2 regions of the Dysgonomonas sp. HDW5A genome follow, and region 2 is predicted to be linked to the other one. Evidence: riboswitches for the same ligand, from Rfam matches in the RefSeq annotation. Region 2 holds a riboswitch; the other holds the start of a gene.

Region 1 (8,571 bases), 390 kb from region 2:
TGTGGCTCTGCACACTTTGTCGACAACAATTTCAAATCTAAACGTTGCGAAGCATGTGGCTTTATTTACTACTTCAACCCTTCATCGGCAACAATTGCGGTAATCATTAACGACAGAAACGAAATAATGGTAGCAACCCGTGCTAATGAGCCGGCAAAAGGAACCTATGACCTGCCCGGTGGATTTGTGGATATGGATGAAACCGCAGAAGAAGCAATTACCAGAGAAGTAAAAGAAGAGACTGGACTTGAAGTTATATCGGCTCAGTATTTATTCTCTGTACCGAACCTTTACATATACTCAGGTTTTCAAGTGGAGACTACCGATCTTTTCTTTTTATGTAAAATAAAAAACAGTTCTCAATTTAGCGCACAAGATGATGTTGCTGAATTGAAATTTATACCTATAGCCGATTTAGATCCCTCTTTGTTTGGACTACGTTCTGTTAAAATAGGGATCGAAAAAATACAAAAGATGAATTTATGAAGAAAATACTACTTATTACAGGGATAGGAATAGCATCTACCCTACAGTTAACGTATGCCCAAAGAGGAATCAGCAATGAATTACCTCAACGTTTGTTTATACAGGGGAAAGAGATGTTTTTAGACAACAATTTCGTTGGTGCACAAAATACACTTGCGGAATTTAAAAGACTTTCTAACGACCAGAACGCAAAGTTGGAGGCTGACTATATGATTGCTGCCTCGTCTTATTTTACAGGAAAAGAAGATGCAGTTACTATTCTCCGGGAATATTTGGATACTTATCCCGAGTCATACCATAGAAATGATATTTGCTTCTATATAGGATCTTCTTATTTCAATGAAAAAGATTGGAATCAATCTTTATACTGGTTTGAACAAGCGGATGTTGATTATTTATCAAAAAAGGATCAAGAGGATTATACATTCCGATCTGCATTTGCTAATCTGCAGGAAGGAAAAAAATCTGTAGCCGCAAATCAATTCGAACTACTGGCTCGTAACAGCAATAAATATTATGAACCTGCAACTTACTATAAAGCGTATATCGATTTTCAAGAAGGCAAATACGATAGTGCTTTATCGACATTCGAACGCCTTAAAAACAATCCCGAATACAAAGAGCAATCATTATTCTTCATAACTCAAGGTCTGTTCCTTAAGAATAACCTGGGTGAAGCAATCAACGCGGGAAATAATTACCTGAGTGCTTATCCCAATAATCAGAACTCGGCGGAAGTATATCGCATACTCGGAAACTCTTACTATAGACAAGGTAATATCAATAGTTCTATTTCGAACTATGAGAAATACCTAGCTTCGGAGTCTAAACCCTTCGCTGAAGATATGCTGCAACTCGGTACGGCATATACTCAAACAGGTGATTATCAGAATGCAATAAAAGCCTTACAATTTGCTGCTTCGACAGATAATAAACTGGGACAAACAGCATATATGCTACTCGGTCAGAATTACCTAAAAATAAATGATAATGCGAATGCATTAATGGCGTTTGATGCAGCATCACGCGTGCAGTTCGATCCATCAATCAGCGAGGTTGCGTTATACAATTATGCCATGTTGGTTCATAAGACATCACTTTCGGTCTTTGATCAATCGATCACTGTATTGCAGCGTTTCTTAAACGAATACCCTAACTCGAAGTATGTAAACGAAATCAATAATCAATTGGCATCGACACTACTTGCTACTAAAAATTATCAGGCCGCGCTTACAACAATCGACAAAATGCGTAATCCTGGCAGACAAATACTCGAAGCAAAGCAAACTATTTTGTTTCAATTAGGAGCTCAGGATTTCATTGACGGAAATTACGATCAGGCAATCCAAAGATTCAATGCATCTATAAATATAGGGAATTACGATGTAAAATCTAAAAACGAATCTTACTTCTGGCGTGGTGAAACATATTATAGAGAAAACAATTATCCGGCAGCAATAAAAGATTATCAGACTTATTTATCTGTATGTAATGCCTCGGATGACAATTATTCGAATGCCCTATATAATTTAGGATATACTTATTTCAATCTGAAACAATATAATAATGCGTTGAATAGTTTCAAGCAATATACTTCTCAGGAAAGAAACAGACAACAGTTGACTTATTCTGACGCATGGAATCGTATCGGAGATGTTTATTTATTCAATCGTAATTTTATTGAAGCAGCAAATGCATACTCTCAAGCGTCTGTAAATAATCCGCAGAGTGCCGAATATGCTGACTTCCAAAAAGCCTTTGTATTAGGTTTACAGCACAATTACAATGGAAAAATTGCAGCATTGGATGTTATGATGAAAAGATATCCTGATTCTCAATATTACGATGATGCCATGTATGAGAAAAGTCGTGCATTGATAATGCTAAATCGCGAAACAGATGCAATTCCAATCTTAACGAAGTTATTAAACGATTACCCTAACTCGAATGTAGCTCCACAGGCTGGTGTTCAATTAGGACAATCCTATTATAACAGTAACAATCCTCAAAAAGCGATTGAAGCCTACAAACAAGTTGTACAACTGCACAAAAATTCGGAAGAAGCACGTATCGCCATACAAAGTCTCGAAGGCATTTATCGTGATATTAACGATATTGGCTCATATGCCAGTTTTGCAAACTCGTTGGGCAACGGTATTGTTATTACTGCCAGCCGTCAAGATTCATTATCATATCTTGCCGCTGAAAATATATACATGAAAGGTCATGCAAACGAAGCAGCCAATGCGATGAACAAATACCTTCAATCGTATCCTCAAGGTCAGTTTGCAGGCGATGCACATTATTATATAGGAGCCATAGCTTACAATAAGAAAGATTATGATACTGCACTCCAAGCATTCAACAATACTATTAATTCAGGTAATTCAAAAAGCCTCAATAAAGCTCTTGCTCTTGTAGGCGAAATACAACTGGACAAAGGCAACAATCAAGCCGCATATAATGCTTATAAGGAAATGATGCGTACAGCAACAAGCAGTGAGGATAAGAATACGGCTCAATTAGGAATGCTTAAAGTAGCCAACAACTTAAATAAAGACGTTGAAGTTATCACTGTTGCAACAGCGTTACTTGCACAAAGCAAAACTTCTCCCGAAATCGTTAGCGAAGCTCGCTTATACCGTGCTAAAGCTTATCTGAATACAGGTGAGACTAATAAAGCTATCGACGATCTTCAGAAAGCGGCTAGTGATACACGCAGTGTATATGGAGCAGAAGCGCAATACCTATTGGCTAAAACCTATCTAAAGAATGGGAATTACGATAAGGCAGAACAACAAGTCCTTGCATTGATGAAGCAAGGTACACCTCATGCCTATTGGATGGCTCAATCGATAATCGTATTATCAGATACCTATTTGGCAAAAGGCGATAAGTTTCAGGCAAAACAATACCTTGAAAGTTTAAAAGCGAACTATACAGGTAATGAAACTGATATTCAATCGATGATAAATGACCGTTTAACTCAATTAAATAAATAAGGTCATAAACCTTTGCAATTAAGCCCCACCCGACCACACTCTAAGCAGGAAAGGGTTAGGAGAGGTCTAAAATACAGTAATAAACAGGTCTGAGGCCTTACTTAAATTAAAAGATAATGAATACATTATATAAAACTTTATTTATTAGCACATTGGGATTAAGCGTTGCATCCATAAACATATCAGCCCAAACTGCCGCTAAAGATACAACGCTTAACCGTCAGGTTTCTCTCGAAAGAGAATATACACCAACCATTCAGGATGCATCAAAAGTCAATACGCTTCCGGCTCTCCACGAACCGCAAAAGAAGCAGTACGATATAAAGTTCGAGAACAGCATCCCAAATATGAATATTGCCTCTTATCCGATTGGAAATCCAGGATCAGGCGATATCAGAACAAAAATAGACTACAGTAAACATCGTGGCTATTTCTTGTTTGGAGCAGGTATGTATTCCAACTTAGATGGTGCGGCCGGATACAGAATAGTGGATTCAAAAAATGACCGGTTAGATATTTTTGCAACCCACAATTCTACTGATGGTAAAATAAAATACCTAAATCCAAATTCTCTTCTTGACCAAGCCAAAGCTAAAAACATGGAGAATCTGATAAAAGCAAAATACAGCCACGACTTTGAATCATTAACATGGCATGTGAACGGATCATTCTTTAATAACACCTTTAACTATTATGGCAATCCCTACATATTCAGTGCGGCGGATCAAGATCCTTCTCTTTATGAAGGTTTTATGAAGAACAATCAGAATATTAATGTTATTGAAGCTGAAACAGGAATAACATCCAAAGAACAAAACGATGCATTGTATTATTCTGCAAATGTAAAATACAATAACTTCTCTACTAAATATGGCCCCAATGTAAATTATGACGGTATTTCGGGAAGTATATTCGACGCCTTGGTTAACATTGCAGCTCCCCTGCAAACAGATCATAAAGCCGGTGTAGAAGGAGGTATATTTTTCCAAACATTTAGCAATACAGACTTTCTTCCTTTGTTAGATAAGGATCCGTTTCATAATCTGACTATTTTTAAAGCTAAGCCATATTATAGTATAGAAGGTGGAAATTTTCAATTGTCTTTAGGTGCTAACATAAATTGGGCATCTGACATTGAGAACAAATTTGTAGTTGCTCCGGCAATCAAAACATCTTGGAACTTCGATGAAAAAAGTTTATTGTATTTCAATGTAGATGGAGGCATAAATGACAATAATGTTGTAGAAATGAACCGTGTGAATCGATATATCAACCCCGCATCACGTGTATTTATTTCTCAAACATTATACGACGCACAAATTGGTGTAAGATCGGGAGTTATAAGTGGTTTTGAGTTTGACATCTTCGGCGGTTATAAATATACGAAAGACGAACACCTGTTTGTTCCAAACGAATCACCATCATGGGGTAACGTATCTGAAATGATGTATGCAAATTTAGGTGCCGGACATTTTGGCGGGGCATTAAAAACAAAATTGATCCCATATACCGATCTTTCTTTAAAAGCTCTGACTCACTTTTACAGTGTCAGCAAATATACTTTAACCGATACAGCCCCTGACAAAAAAGAAGCATGGGGACTGCCCAGCTTCACTCTTGATTTTAATGCTGATTTTTCATTTATCGAGAATCTCACGTTCTCAGTTAATTACATATTCGAAGGAGGACGTAAGACATATGTAAACAATGCTTCAACCAATATGAACAATATCAATGAGCTAAATATCAAAGGAAGCTATAACATATTAGACTGGCTATCATTCTATGTGAAAGCAAACAACGTTATGAGCCAAAAATATGAAAGATATTACGGCTATACCAATCAAGGAATTAATGCCCTTGGAGGAATAAGCTTAAAATTCTAAACTAAAGATTCTTATACAATAGAACAGCCCTTTTCTTATATTCGAGAGAGGGCTGTTTTATTATATATAGTTAAATAGCAAATCTGAGAAAAAAAAGAGATTTTGGTTATAGCCTGCTTGATGCTTTATGGCTTAATTTGCATTAAAATAGAATATATTAAACAGATATATAACAAACAATCAATTACTAACTCGAAATCTAAAGCTGTGCCCGGAAAACACATTCCATAATATCTCAATTTATATAGGACTCTCCTTCTCCTATAGGCACATTCTTGGAACAAAAGATCTTTCCTTCATTTAGGAAAGATTTTTTTGTTTCTTTAGCTAACATCAATCAGACATTTTATTATCTTTACAACTGTTTTTGGTGTTATTCTATCACAATGCTCGATGGAATAATGAAAAGGGAATCCGGTGAAAATCCGGAACAGACCCGCTGCTGTAAGCTTCATTAAGAGTTTCTAGACAATACTCAAACCACTGTCGCAAACAGTGAACAGAAAGCAGTAAACAACAAATTTGTTGATAACTGATAACTGCCAGCTGAAGGATGGGAAGGGTGTTTAGAAATGAAGTAAGTCAGAAGACCTGCCGAAAATAGTACAGGCAAACAACTTTCGGGAAATAAAGTTAATGCAACACATCATTCAAATAAACCATTTGACCTTTAAAAATATAAAGAATGGATAAAACATGTCCTAGTTGCTCTTCTACATTCACCTGTCGAGTGGATCAGATAGAATTGTGTAACTGCACAAAATTAAATCTGGAGAAAGGAGTCAGAGAATACATCAAGACCACATACGGAAATTGTCTTTGCTTTGATTGCCTGAAGAAAATAAACGACAAATTTTCACTTTTATCCGTAAGTAAAACAATTGAATAAGGATGCTAAATTTGAAAACAGAAATTAGTCATTTATCAATTCTTTTAATACAAGTAAAATGATTAAATTTGGAAATAGATTTTGTATAAGATGAAATATACCCTCAGTGTTATCAAAAAAGATTCTAATAACTAAAATTATAAACAAAACCGAATAAACAATGCTAAACGAATTTACAATCAGTCGAGGAAAAGCGATGATTAATTTCTCGCTGAAATATTGTGACAACCGTCAGAAACTTTTGAATAGTTATGGTTTTAAAAAAGTAATCGACTCATTTATTCAGGTATTGAAGAAAGATAACGTCATTATATATGACTATTATATTAAATACTTCAATAATAAAGATGATGAATTTGCTCAATCACTTGTTCAAGTATTCAAGTTTCTAACAGTTTGTGACGAAAACGAGATAGTAAAAGTAGACAATAGATATTCGGTTTGCTTCGCAGATAAAGATCTTTTCATTGAACTTATCGAACTATTATATTCATACTGGAGACGTTTAGACCGCATCTCTATTGTACGCAACTCGAGCCTTGGCGAAGGTTTGCAAGATGTTAGGTTTACTCAGGCAAATTCTCAATTCAACGACCTTATCCTTGCAACCTATCGCCGCATCGAAGAAACGGTTATGGGATTCCAACACAGAGTATATCGTCAACTGATTGCAGGGGCTAATGCCGGTCTTATCCTGAATGACGAAGTATCATGGAATTGTCCTATTGAATATAAAGGACTATCGGCAGTGCCATTTATTAGTACTGTGATATTTCAACCACCATTGATTACTTATACTAAGCGAAATACACGTGACGGAATTTTTCAGGAACACTCTTCGAATCCCGTTGCAAATATATCTTTGAATGACGATGAATGGTTTGTATTCCCTGCCTGGGTTGGCAATATGCTTACATTTGTTTATTTCCACAAAGACTTTATCGATCACGGTTTAGGCTTGTCTAATCTTTTCGAATTAGCAACACCAAGCAGTTATATCGGTAAGAAACCCGATATGATCTATGTATTTGGTTATGCCGACGGTCATGAAGAAAAACGTACTTTCTACTACAAAGACAAACAGAATGACATCCTTATCGGATATGCAAACTATTGCGATGATATCGACTACTTCGGTTATATGAAAAAAATGCTCCTTACACTTCACAATGTGAAGCAAATGGAGAATGGTCGTTTACCAATACACGGTGCGATGGTAAACATTGCATTGAAGAACGGAAAAGAATCAAATATCATCATCATGGGTGATAGTGGTGCCGGAAAATCTGAAAGCCTAGAGGCATTCCGCAACCTGAATGAAAAATATATCAGACACATGCGTATCATTTTCGATGACATGGGTTATTTGAATATCGAAGCCGATGGCTCGGTAAAAGGATATGGTACTGAGATCGGAGCATTTGTCCGTGTGGATGACCTTGATCCTTCATACGCTTATCAACAATTAGACCGTGGAATATATACAAATCCGGATAAAGTAAATGCCCGTGTAACTATTCCGGTTTCAACTTATGAAGTTATTTCGAAAGGATACAAAGTAGATTATATGCTTTATGCCAATAATTATACTGAGACCGATCAGAAAATTAAATTTTTCGATAATCTGGATAAAGCTATCGAGGTTTTTGAAGACGGAGCAAGAAAAGCGAAAGGAACTACAACTGAGGTTGGTTTAGTAAAATCTTATTTTGCAAACCCATTCGGACCTGTTCAGGAAAGAGAAGTTGCGGAGAAATTAGTTCGCCAATACTTCACAAAGATGAATGAGAACCAAGTTAAGATCGGTGAAATACATACATCTCTTGCTATTGACGGTCAAACTAAAGAAGGTCCACGTTTAGCTGCAGAAGAATTATTCAGTCTGATAAATGAATAAAGGTCACATACCTTTTCATTACTTCTGTTAGAATAAAACAATATCTCCTTTATAATTGAGTTTATACCTTTTATAAAGGAGATATATTGAATATAAACTAATATAAAAACAAAAACTATGAGTCAATCAAATTCTTTGATGAACGACAACATAGCAATGCTCGGAAAACTACTTGGTGAAACCATCAAGGGAGCATTGGGTGAAGGCACCTATGAACGCGTCGAAACAATTCGCCAATTATCAAAAGCTTCTCATAACGGAGATACAAAGGCACATGATAAGTTGGTAGAAACTCTTCAGAATCTGCCCGACAAAGATTTTTTACCGGTTGCGCAAGCATTTAATCAGTTTCTGAATCTGACTAATACTGCGGAACAATACGACACTATTTCTCAGCATGCAATGGGAAAA
Region 2 (8,571 bases):
ACCGTTACTGCATCACCGTCGATAAGCTCCGTTCCGTTGCTGTCTCGTGGCGTGTCGTCTGCTTCTACATCATTGCCATCAGTAGTCCACTCGTAACTGCAATCGGGACAGATATATACTGTGCCGTCGAAATACGTATTTTCCATGTCACACTGTGGACAATTGGGTGCTTCTGCCATTCTCTTTAAGTTTTAGTTAATTAATAAGAACTCCAAAGATAAGGTAAATAAGGCTTCAAGACAAATGAGATATCAGCCGAGTGATTATTCGAATAATTTCATTAAATCCAATTCCGCCCAATAGATGTGTGTGTATCCTGCAATCGTGTTCTTATATCTGATCAGTTTTGTATCTACTGGCATTCCTTTGGCATTACGGATTTGAGTGAGAGATGACAGGTTATTTTCAGGATCTTCTGTTTTAGAATAATGAAATTCGTGACCTTTGATCGATTGTCCGTTGTAATTAAACGAACGATAGCCTAATTTCAATTTCATGTGCTGCATCGTAGCCTTTTGTTTCAGAATATTTACCATCGGATATTCCACCCCGTCTTTATCGGCAATAGAAGTACATAGATACATCATACCCCCACATTCGGCAATGAGTTTACCTTCGTTTTCTATATAGGAGTTAATGCTTTCCAGCATCGGCTTATTAGAGCTTAATTCCGATAGATATAACTCAGGATATCCTCCCGGAAGATATACCAGGTCTGAATGTGATGGTAATTTTTTATCAGTAATGGGACTGAAAAATGTAACGTTACCCAATTGTTTCAGGTATTCGATATTTTCGTGATAGATGAAATTGAATGCCTCGTCATAGGCGACCGAAATATTTAGGTTGCCTTTTTCTGTCTTTGCCTCTTTCGATATATATAGAGGTCTGATTATTGAAGTTATCTCGAGTAATCGGTCAACATTGATATGCTTTTCGATAAGGTCTGCAACCTTATTTGCAAATTCATCAAAAATAAATTCTTTTTCGATATTTAAACCCAGATGGCGGGAGGGAATTTCCACATTTGTATCTTTCGGTAAATAGCCGAGAGCTTCGAGTCCCACATCTTCACAAGCATCTTTCAGATAGCTGTAATGGCTTTCGGATGCAACAAAGTTGAAGATAACACCTACTACCTTTATTCCTTTATAAAAGTTCTTAAACCCATACAATAAAGCTGCCGAAGAATAAGCCATCGATTTGGCATTGATAACCAAAACAACAGGCAGATCGAGTAATTCGGCTATTTGTGCACTGCTGCCTTCCATTCGGTCGTAACCATCGTATAAACCCATAACCCCTTCGACAATGCAGGCATCGTTTTGAGCTGTATATTTGGTGTATACCGATTTTACATGATCGGACGACGCTAGAAATACATCGAGATTAATCGAATGATTCCCCGATGCCATATCGTGGTATTTGGTATCTATATAATCAGGGCCACACTTAAAAGGCTGGGTTCTTAGCCCTCTGTTTTTCAGAGCTCTGAGTAATCCCAATGTAACGGTTGTTTTGCCCGATCCCGAGGTTGTAGCGGATATTAATAGACGAGATAGCTTATCCATATAAAAGTATAATAAGTAACGTTAAATATTTGGTATTGTATTTTATAAGCATAAAAGCACCAGGTTATTATGCTTTTCGAAGTGACAAAAGGTCTTCGGATTAAGGTTTACAAAAATATAAAATCTATATCATAAACTGCATCTATCATACTATTTGTTTTATTTATTTTTCTGAATACAGTCTCTCTAAAATAGATTAAAAGTATCTTTGCATCCGTTAAGGTGATGCTTGGAGACATCCGTCTCGAGCATTTAAAAGGGAATTCGGTCAGAATCCGAAACAGTGCCCGCTACTGTGAACTCTTTAAAATTTTGAACAAATCTTTTGCCACTGTTCTTGTGAATGAATGGGAAGGCGTTCAAAATAGAGTGAGTCAGGAAACCTGCCTAACAAACCAGTTATTTACATATTCTCGGGGTCAAGAATATTTTTATAAACAATTTATTTTCATTCTTAAATGAGAAAGAAACTATTGCTGACGGCACTGGGGTGCTGTGTAGTAAGTGTTGCTTTGGCTCAGATGACTTTGCAAGGAAAAGTTGTTGATGAGGACGGGCAACCTGTATTGTGTGCAACGGTACGTTTGGAGAAAACGACAATCAGTGCAGTGACTAACGGCAAGGGCGAATTTGTATTCAAAGATGTGCCCAATGGTGAGTATGTAATGCGGACGAGTCGTATGGACTTCGAGACCCAAAAACACGATGTAAGCCGTACGGATAACAATCTGCTTATCCGGCTGAAAAAATCTTATTTAAACCTCAATGAGGTGGTTGTGACCGGAACAGGAACCTATCACCGCTTGAAAGACACTCCCGTTCCTGTTGAAGTAATAACTGCTAAAGAAATTGCTAATACGGGAGCTCTCAACTTCGAAGATGCCATATCGGCTTTATCTACTTCCATTAATACCAAAGGTGCTTACAATATAGTGATGAACGGACTCAGAAACAAGCAAGTACTGATTCTGGTCGATGGTAAGCGTCTAGCCGGTGATGTTGGAGGAGACAACGATCTGGAGCGTATCGACATGAGTAATATCAAACGCATAGAGGTGGTAAAAGGAGGTGCATCGTCGCTTTACGGATCCGAAGCAATGGGAGGCGTAATTAATATTATAACCAATACTCCTCAGAACTCGATGGATATTGTTTCCGCTACACGGATATCCAAATACGGTCAATTCAATCAGAATGCGAACGTTGGTTTTAAGGTTGGTAAATTTATATCGCAAACCACTTACCAACGCAGGCAGACCGAGGGATGGCAATTGAGTCCGTATGAAATAAAATCATTAAGCAAGCCTACTCGTGATACTTTGGTCGAAACAGGAAAGCAGGCTATGGCAGCTTATCACTCGAATACGGTTTCTCAGAAATTTGTATACAATCCGACAAAGAAATCGTCAGTTTATACCAAAGGGGTTTACTTCGATAAAAAAACAGACCGTCCCTATGCTGATTATGTTTACGATATGTTTTACAAAGATTATAATTTTGCTTTGGGCGGCGATTATCATTTCAGAAAACATATCAATTACATCACCTTCGACAGCTATTTTGATAACTACGAATACTATAAAGATTACCTCAAAAAGTCAGGAAAGTTTGAAGCCGGAGATCGTGATCTAACCAAGCGTCAACGTCTTTTTAATACCACCGTAAAAGGGGTATTTAGCCTGGGCGAAAATAACAAACTGAATACGGGTTTGGACTTTATGAATGAGTACATGAAGAACCCCGAAAGCTTGGCTGAATCAAAATCTGCATATACGATGGCATTTTATGCTCAGGATGAAATTAAAGTCATAGAGCGTCTCTCGGTAGTTGCTGGATTCCGTTTGCTTCATCACGAGACATTCAAGAATAAGTTTACTCCAAAAGCTTCGGCTATGTATGCTTTGGATCATTTCAATTTCAGAGCATCGTATGCAATGGGATTCAGGGCACCCAATTTGCAGGAGTTATATTATGATAAGATCTCGGGAAGTATGGTTAGTCAGGGAAATATTAACCTGAAACCCGAACGGTCTAATTACTTCTCTTTGAATACCGAATACATCAGCGATCATTTTACATTTTCGATAACAGGCTACATCAATAATATAAAAGATATTATCGACAGGCAGGTACAACCCTTGACTCCGGAGGATGAAGCAGGCGGAATCAAAACCCGTTATATGTATAATAATGTATCGAAAGCCCGTACACAAGGCGTAGATGTCGCCATAAATACTTTTCTGGGCGATGGATTTTCGATAGGAATCAATTACAGTTATTTGGATGCACGTAACAGGATAGATAACAAGCCATTGTTCGGGTCGAGCCGCCATACAGGAATTCTGAACGGAAACTGGATGAAAGAATGGAAAAGCTACCGATTGAATGTGAACCTGAATAGTCGTTTACAGAGCGAGACATATTACACAGATATGAATGCACGTCCTTTCCAGTTGTGGAATCTGGCAACCAGCCATTCTTTTACAGGGGCAAAGAATCTGATTTTTGAACCCGGATTCGGAATCGAGAATATATTTAATTTCAGAGATGAAAAACCTTTCGGGAGTAAATATGCAACTACTTCACCGGGAAGAACCGTATTTGCGAGCTTAACCTTAAAGTTTAAAAAGTAATGAAAAATCTGTTTCTTATATTATCAATCATTGCTTCGGTACTGAACGTATCTGCGCATGGTGGGAAAAACCACGAGCATTCTGATATTTTTGAGAATGTGCAAGCGGGCGATAAAGTTGCCATCTTGATGGTACACTTTGGAACGACACACGACGATACCCGTTCTTTAACCATAGATGCTATGAATAAAAAAGCTCAGGCAGAGTTTCCCGATGTAGAACTGCGTGAAGCATATACGGCACGTATAGTAATTAAGCGTCTGGGAGAAAGAGGAATCGTAAAACAAAAACCGTTGGATGTTCTGAACCAATTACAGAAGGAGGGGTATACCTATGTTTTGGTACAAACCTCTACTATAATTGATGGTGTGGAAATGGAATCTTTGCAGAAGGATATTGCCGAAGTGCAATCGCAATTCAAAGAAATCAGAATTGGCGATCCCTTGTTGTACAGTCCCGAAGATTACGAAAACCTGATAAATGTATTAACCAAAGATATTGATTCCCAAACTGCTTATGTTTGGGTAGGGCATGGAACCTATGATTCTAATACCGCACAATATGCAATGCTCGATTACATGCTGAAAGCTAAAGGACATAAAAATTGTTTTGTGGGAACTATCGAAGGATACCCGTCTTATGACGATATGTTGCAACAATTGAAAGCATCGGGATTGAAAAGAGTCGTACTTGTACCTCTTATGTTTGTTGCCGGAGAGCACGCCAAAAATGACATTGCCGAGGACTGGAAAACAGATCTGGAGAAAGAAGGCTATTCGGTGGATGTGAAAATGGAAGGATTGGGACAAAATCCCGAAATACAGGATCTATACATTTCCCATTTGAAGTTTATCTCAGGACATCGTAAAATCGGTATCATGGAAAAAAAAGCTATCTATGAAGTTACCGGTGAAAAGATGTAGTAGGGGCGTCAACCCTTTTTTCTCAAAACATATAGATATTCCCAATATATAAGGAAATCATGAAAAAAATAATTTTTTCTGCTATCGCATTGATGGCAGCGGTTGTTATGTCAGCTCAAAATAAGAGCATGGTAGATACAGTGTATTCTATCAGTGAAGTAGAAGTAGTAGATTTCAGTAGAAAAAAAGTAGAAATAGGCAAGTTGGATGTTCCCATCGAATATCTGCCGATGACCATAAATACAGTGTCTTTCAAAGACCTTGAAATACGAGGAATTACCAATATCGAAGACGCTGTAAAATTTCTTCCCGGTGTGCGTATGCAAACCTCTTACGGAGCATTTCAAACCCTTACGGTTCGAGGTTTTAATTATACCCCCATCATGGTGGATGGTATAAGGGATGAACGAACTATGATAAACTCTTATCCTGTGGCTGATCTTACGGATATCGAGTCGATGGAATTATTGAAAGGACCGGCATCGGTTCTTTACGGACAATCCGTTATCGGTGGAGTTCTCAATATTGTCAGAAAATCGCCTACTCCTTACAATGTGGTGAATGCTCGTATGGCGTATGGAAGTTGGGAGAACAAACAAGCTACCATGGATTTTGGCGGAAAGCTATACAAATCGGTCAATTATAGAGCATTACTCAATTATGCCGATCAGAACGGATGGAGGGATAACGGAAACAAACGTTTCTCGGGTTATTTTGCCTTAGCCTCTAAAATAGATGCCACAAGTAACATTGATGTTCGTGGAGGATTCAACCGTGACTGGTATGGTACAGAGATAGGTTTACCACCTAATATTACAAACGATGTGTACAGCAAAGATGGAACTCTGTTTCTTCAAAAAGGTCAGATGCAATCGGGGCTGAATAGAGAATCGCGTTACAACAGTCAGTCCGATTTTTTCCAAAACTACGGATGGAATGTTACCATGAAATACGATAAAAAGTTTGGCGACAATCTGAAACTTCAAAATTACGCTTCGTATTATGACGATGATATTAATTATTTCGGAACAGAAAGTCTAAAATATCTGGAGAGTAACGATGCTATTTATGATCATTTCTATCTCACCAAGAATAAAGCAGGAGACGAAATTCGCAAATATATCTGTCTCGATACCGTATATCTGGCATCTCCCCTGCGTTTTTCTCATATGGCGAAAACATTTAGCAATCAATTCGACTTGTCGGGAAGCTTTTATACAGGAAGTATTAAGCATAATTTCATCGGAGGATATACATTTTCGCAAATGAATCGTAACTCGTATACAGGGTATAATCTGGCACCCGTAAACGATCCGCTTAATAGCAAATACGATGTGTATGGTCCCGGTCTTTATTCACATTTGGCAGTAAATAATCCTCAAAGTATGGGTTATATGAATACCTCTTTCAGCAAGGCCAATATCACTAAAAGTTATATGCACAGTATCTACTTTCAGGATTTAGTGGAACTCGATGATAAATGGAAAGTGATGTTGGCAGGACGTTACGATTTCTTTAAGTATATGCGGGCAACAGCACCTACGTACGATGGCGAAAGACAATATCACCGATCGGAACAAACGGCATACAGCATTAATAATACATCGTCGTTTACCTATCGTGCAGGTGTTGTTTATATCCCGACAAAAGACCTTTCATTATATGGTTCAATGGCTTCGTTCTTTAATCCTTATCGTGATTTCTATGCTGAAAATGTAATCTATGTCGATGCAAATGGTAACAGGTTTTTTCCAACGGCAGGCAAAGAAATATTTAAACCTCAAACCGGTTACCAAGGTGAATTAGGAGTTCGTTATAATCTGGGAAAATATGCACAGGCAACAGGTAGTGTGTTTTATATCATAAAGAATAATGAAAAGAAAACCTTAAAAACGGGTGTTGTTGATGAAGACGGAATCACCAAATCGGTAGTGGGTCAGGTAGGTTCGTCTGAATCCAAAGGTTTCGATCTGGATATTACTGTTTTTCCTGCACAAGGACTTAATGTCATGCTAGGGTATGCATATACGGATGCTACTATTCGTGACTTAAAAACCAATGAGTATATGGAAACCGAAACCCAAAAAGGAAATATGTTGACCGGTGTTCCTAAAAATACATTCTTCGCAGCAGCCAATTATCTTATACAAAAAGGAGTATTTAAGAACTTGGGTTTTGTGGCTACCGCTTCGTCTATGGATAAAGTATATCGCAATACCGATAATACGTCTGAATACCCATCGTATTGGTTAGTTGATATGGGTGTTTCGTATAAGTTGAAAAATAACGTTCGCCTTTCGGCAAATGTAAATAATGTATTCGATAAAGAATATTTCAATCAGTCGTTAGGCTCTCAGATGGTTCCAAGTATGCCTCGTAATTTTTTGCTTACAATGGCTTATTCTCTAAGATAATATGCTAAAAAGAATCATATATTCTATTCACAGGGTGCTGGGGACTTGCCTCTGTATCCTATTCCTTATGTGGTTTTTGTCGGGTTTTGTGATGATTTATCACAACTTTCCGAGAGTAACACCGCAAGACCGTAACCGAGCAATAGGTATACTTTCTGCTGATATGCCCGAAATAGAGGAGGTGCTTAACCGCATTTATCCGGATACTTCGATTCAAAAAATCAACCTGAAAATAACAAGTTACGGACAATCGGCTTTTGAAATCTCAACCAAAGACAGCAGCTATAATCTTGTTGCCGATTCGAGCGAGTTTATTCGAAAAGTAAGCTATGCACAAATCGAAAATTATGCCCAGAAATGGTGTTCTGCTGATATTGTGAAAGTAGATACACTAAGTGAAGTAGATCAATGGATACCTTTTAACCGATTGGCAAAAGATATGCCTATCTATAAATTTCACTTTGGAGATTCCGAAAAGCATCAGCTTTATATATCGTCACGTAGGGGAGAGGCTCTACAGTTTACCGATAAAAACAGTCGCTTTTGGGCATGGTTGGGAGCTATTCCACATTGGGTTTATTTTACTTCGCTGCGTCAGGACGGAGAATTATGGAATACTACCGTTATTTGGTTGTCGGGTTTAGGATCTGTTATGTGCCTATTAGGATTTGGTCTGGGTATTTATATGCTCGTAAAGCAATATCGAAGGAAGAAGAAACTAGGCACACCTTACCGAAAGTTCTCTTATAAATGGCATCATGTATTAGGTTTCGTCTTTGGGATATTCGTCTTCACTTTTGTATTTAGTGGGATGATGTCATTGGCAAGTATTCCCGATTGGATTATCAAGGAAAGTAAACCATCGGGCAGACGAGGAATGTTCGGCTCTTCATCCATGTTAAAAACACAAGCCTATCAATTAGATTATCGGGCGATCTTATTATACTATGCCAATGATGTAAAGTCTCTTGAGTGGACAGGCTTTGACAATACTCCGATCTATAAAGTCGTAACTACCGATAGTACCTAT

Evidence for each region. A riboswitch is a leader RNA that binds a small molecule or an ion and turns the genes downstream of it on or off. The one in region 2 is predicted to bind cobalamin.
Region 1: it holds a riboswitch for cobalamin, as region 2 does, so the genes downstream of both, G7050_RS09685 (cysteine-rich CWC family protein) here and G7050_RS11295 (TonB-dependent receptor) in region 2, are expected to answer to the same signal.

Annotation. Positions count from the first base shown of each region.
Region 1 covers NZ_CP049857.1:2,320,880-2,329,450, reverse strand. The annotation lists gene G7050_RS09700 (NUDIX domain-containing protein) at 1-486, shown strand, start outside; gene G7050_RS09695 (tetratricopeptide repeat protein) at 483-3,488, shown strand; gene G7050_RS09690 (hypothetical protein) at 3,605-5,374, shown strand; cobalamin riboswitch at 5,726-5,988, shown strand; gene G7050_RS09685 (cysteine-rich CWC family protein) at 6,060-6,263, shown strand; gene G7050_RS09680 (phosphoenolpyruvate carboxykinase) at 6,424-8,160, shown strand; gene ppc (phosphoenolpyruvate carboxylase) at 8,278-8,571, shown strand, end outside.
Region 2 covers NZ_CP049857.1:2,713,965-2,722,535, forward strand. The annotation lists gene G7050_RS11285 (zinc ribbon domain-containing protein YjdM) at 1-179, opposite strand, end outside; gene G7050_RS11290 (cobyrinate a,c-diamide synthase) at 264-1,571, opposite strand; cobalamin riboswitch at 1,775-1,977, shown strand; gene G7050_RS11295 (TonB-dependent receptor) at 2,030-4,204, shown strand; gene G7050_RS11300 (sirohydrochlorin cobaltochelatase) at 4,204-5,127, shown strand; gene G7050_RS11305 (TonB-dependent siderophore receptor) at 5,187-7,541, shown strand; gene G7050_RS11310 (PepSY domain-containing protein) at 7,543-8,571, shown strand, end outside.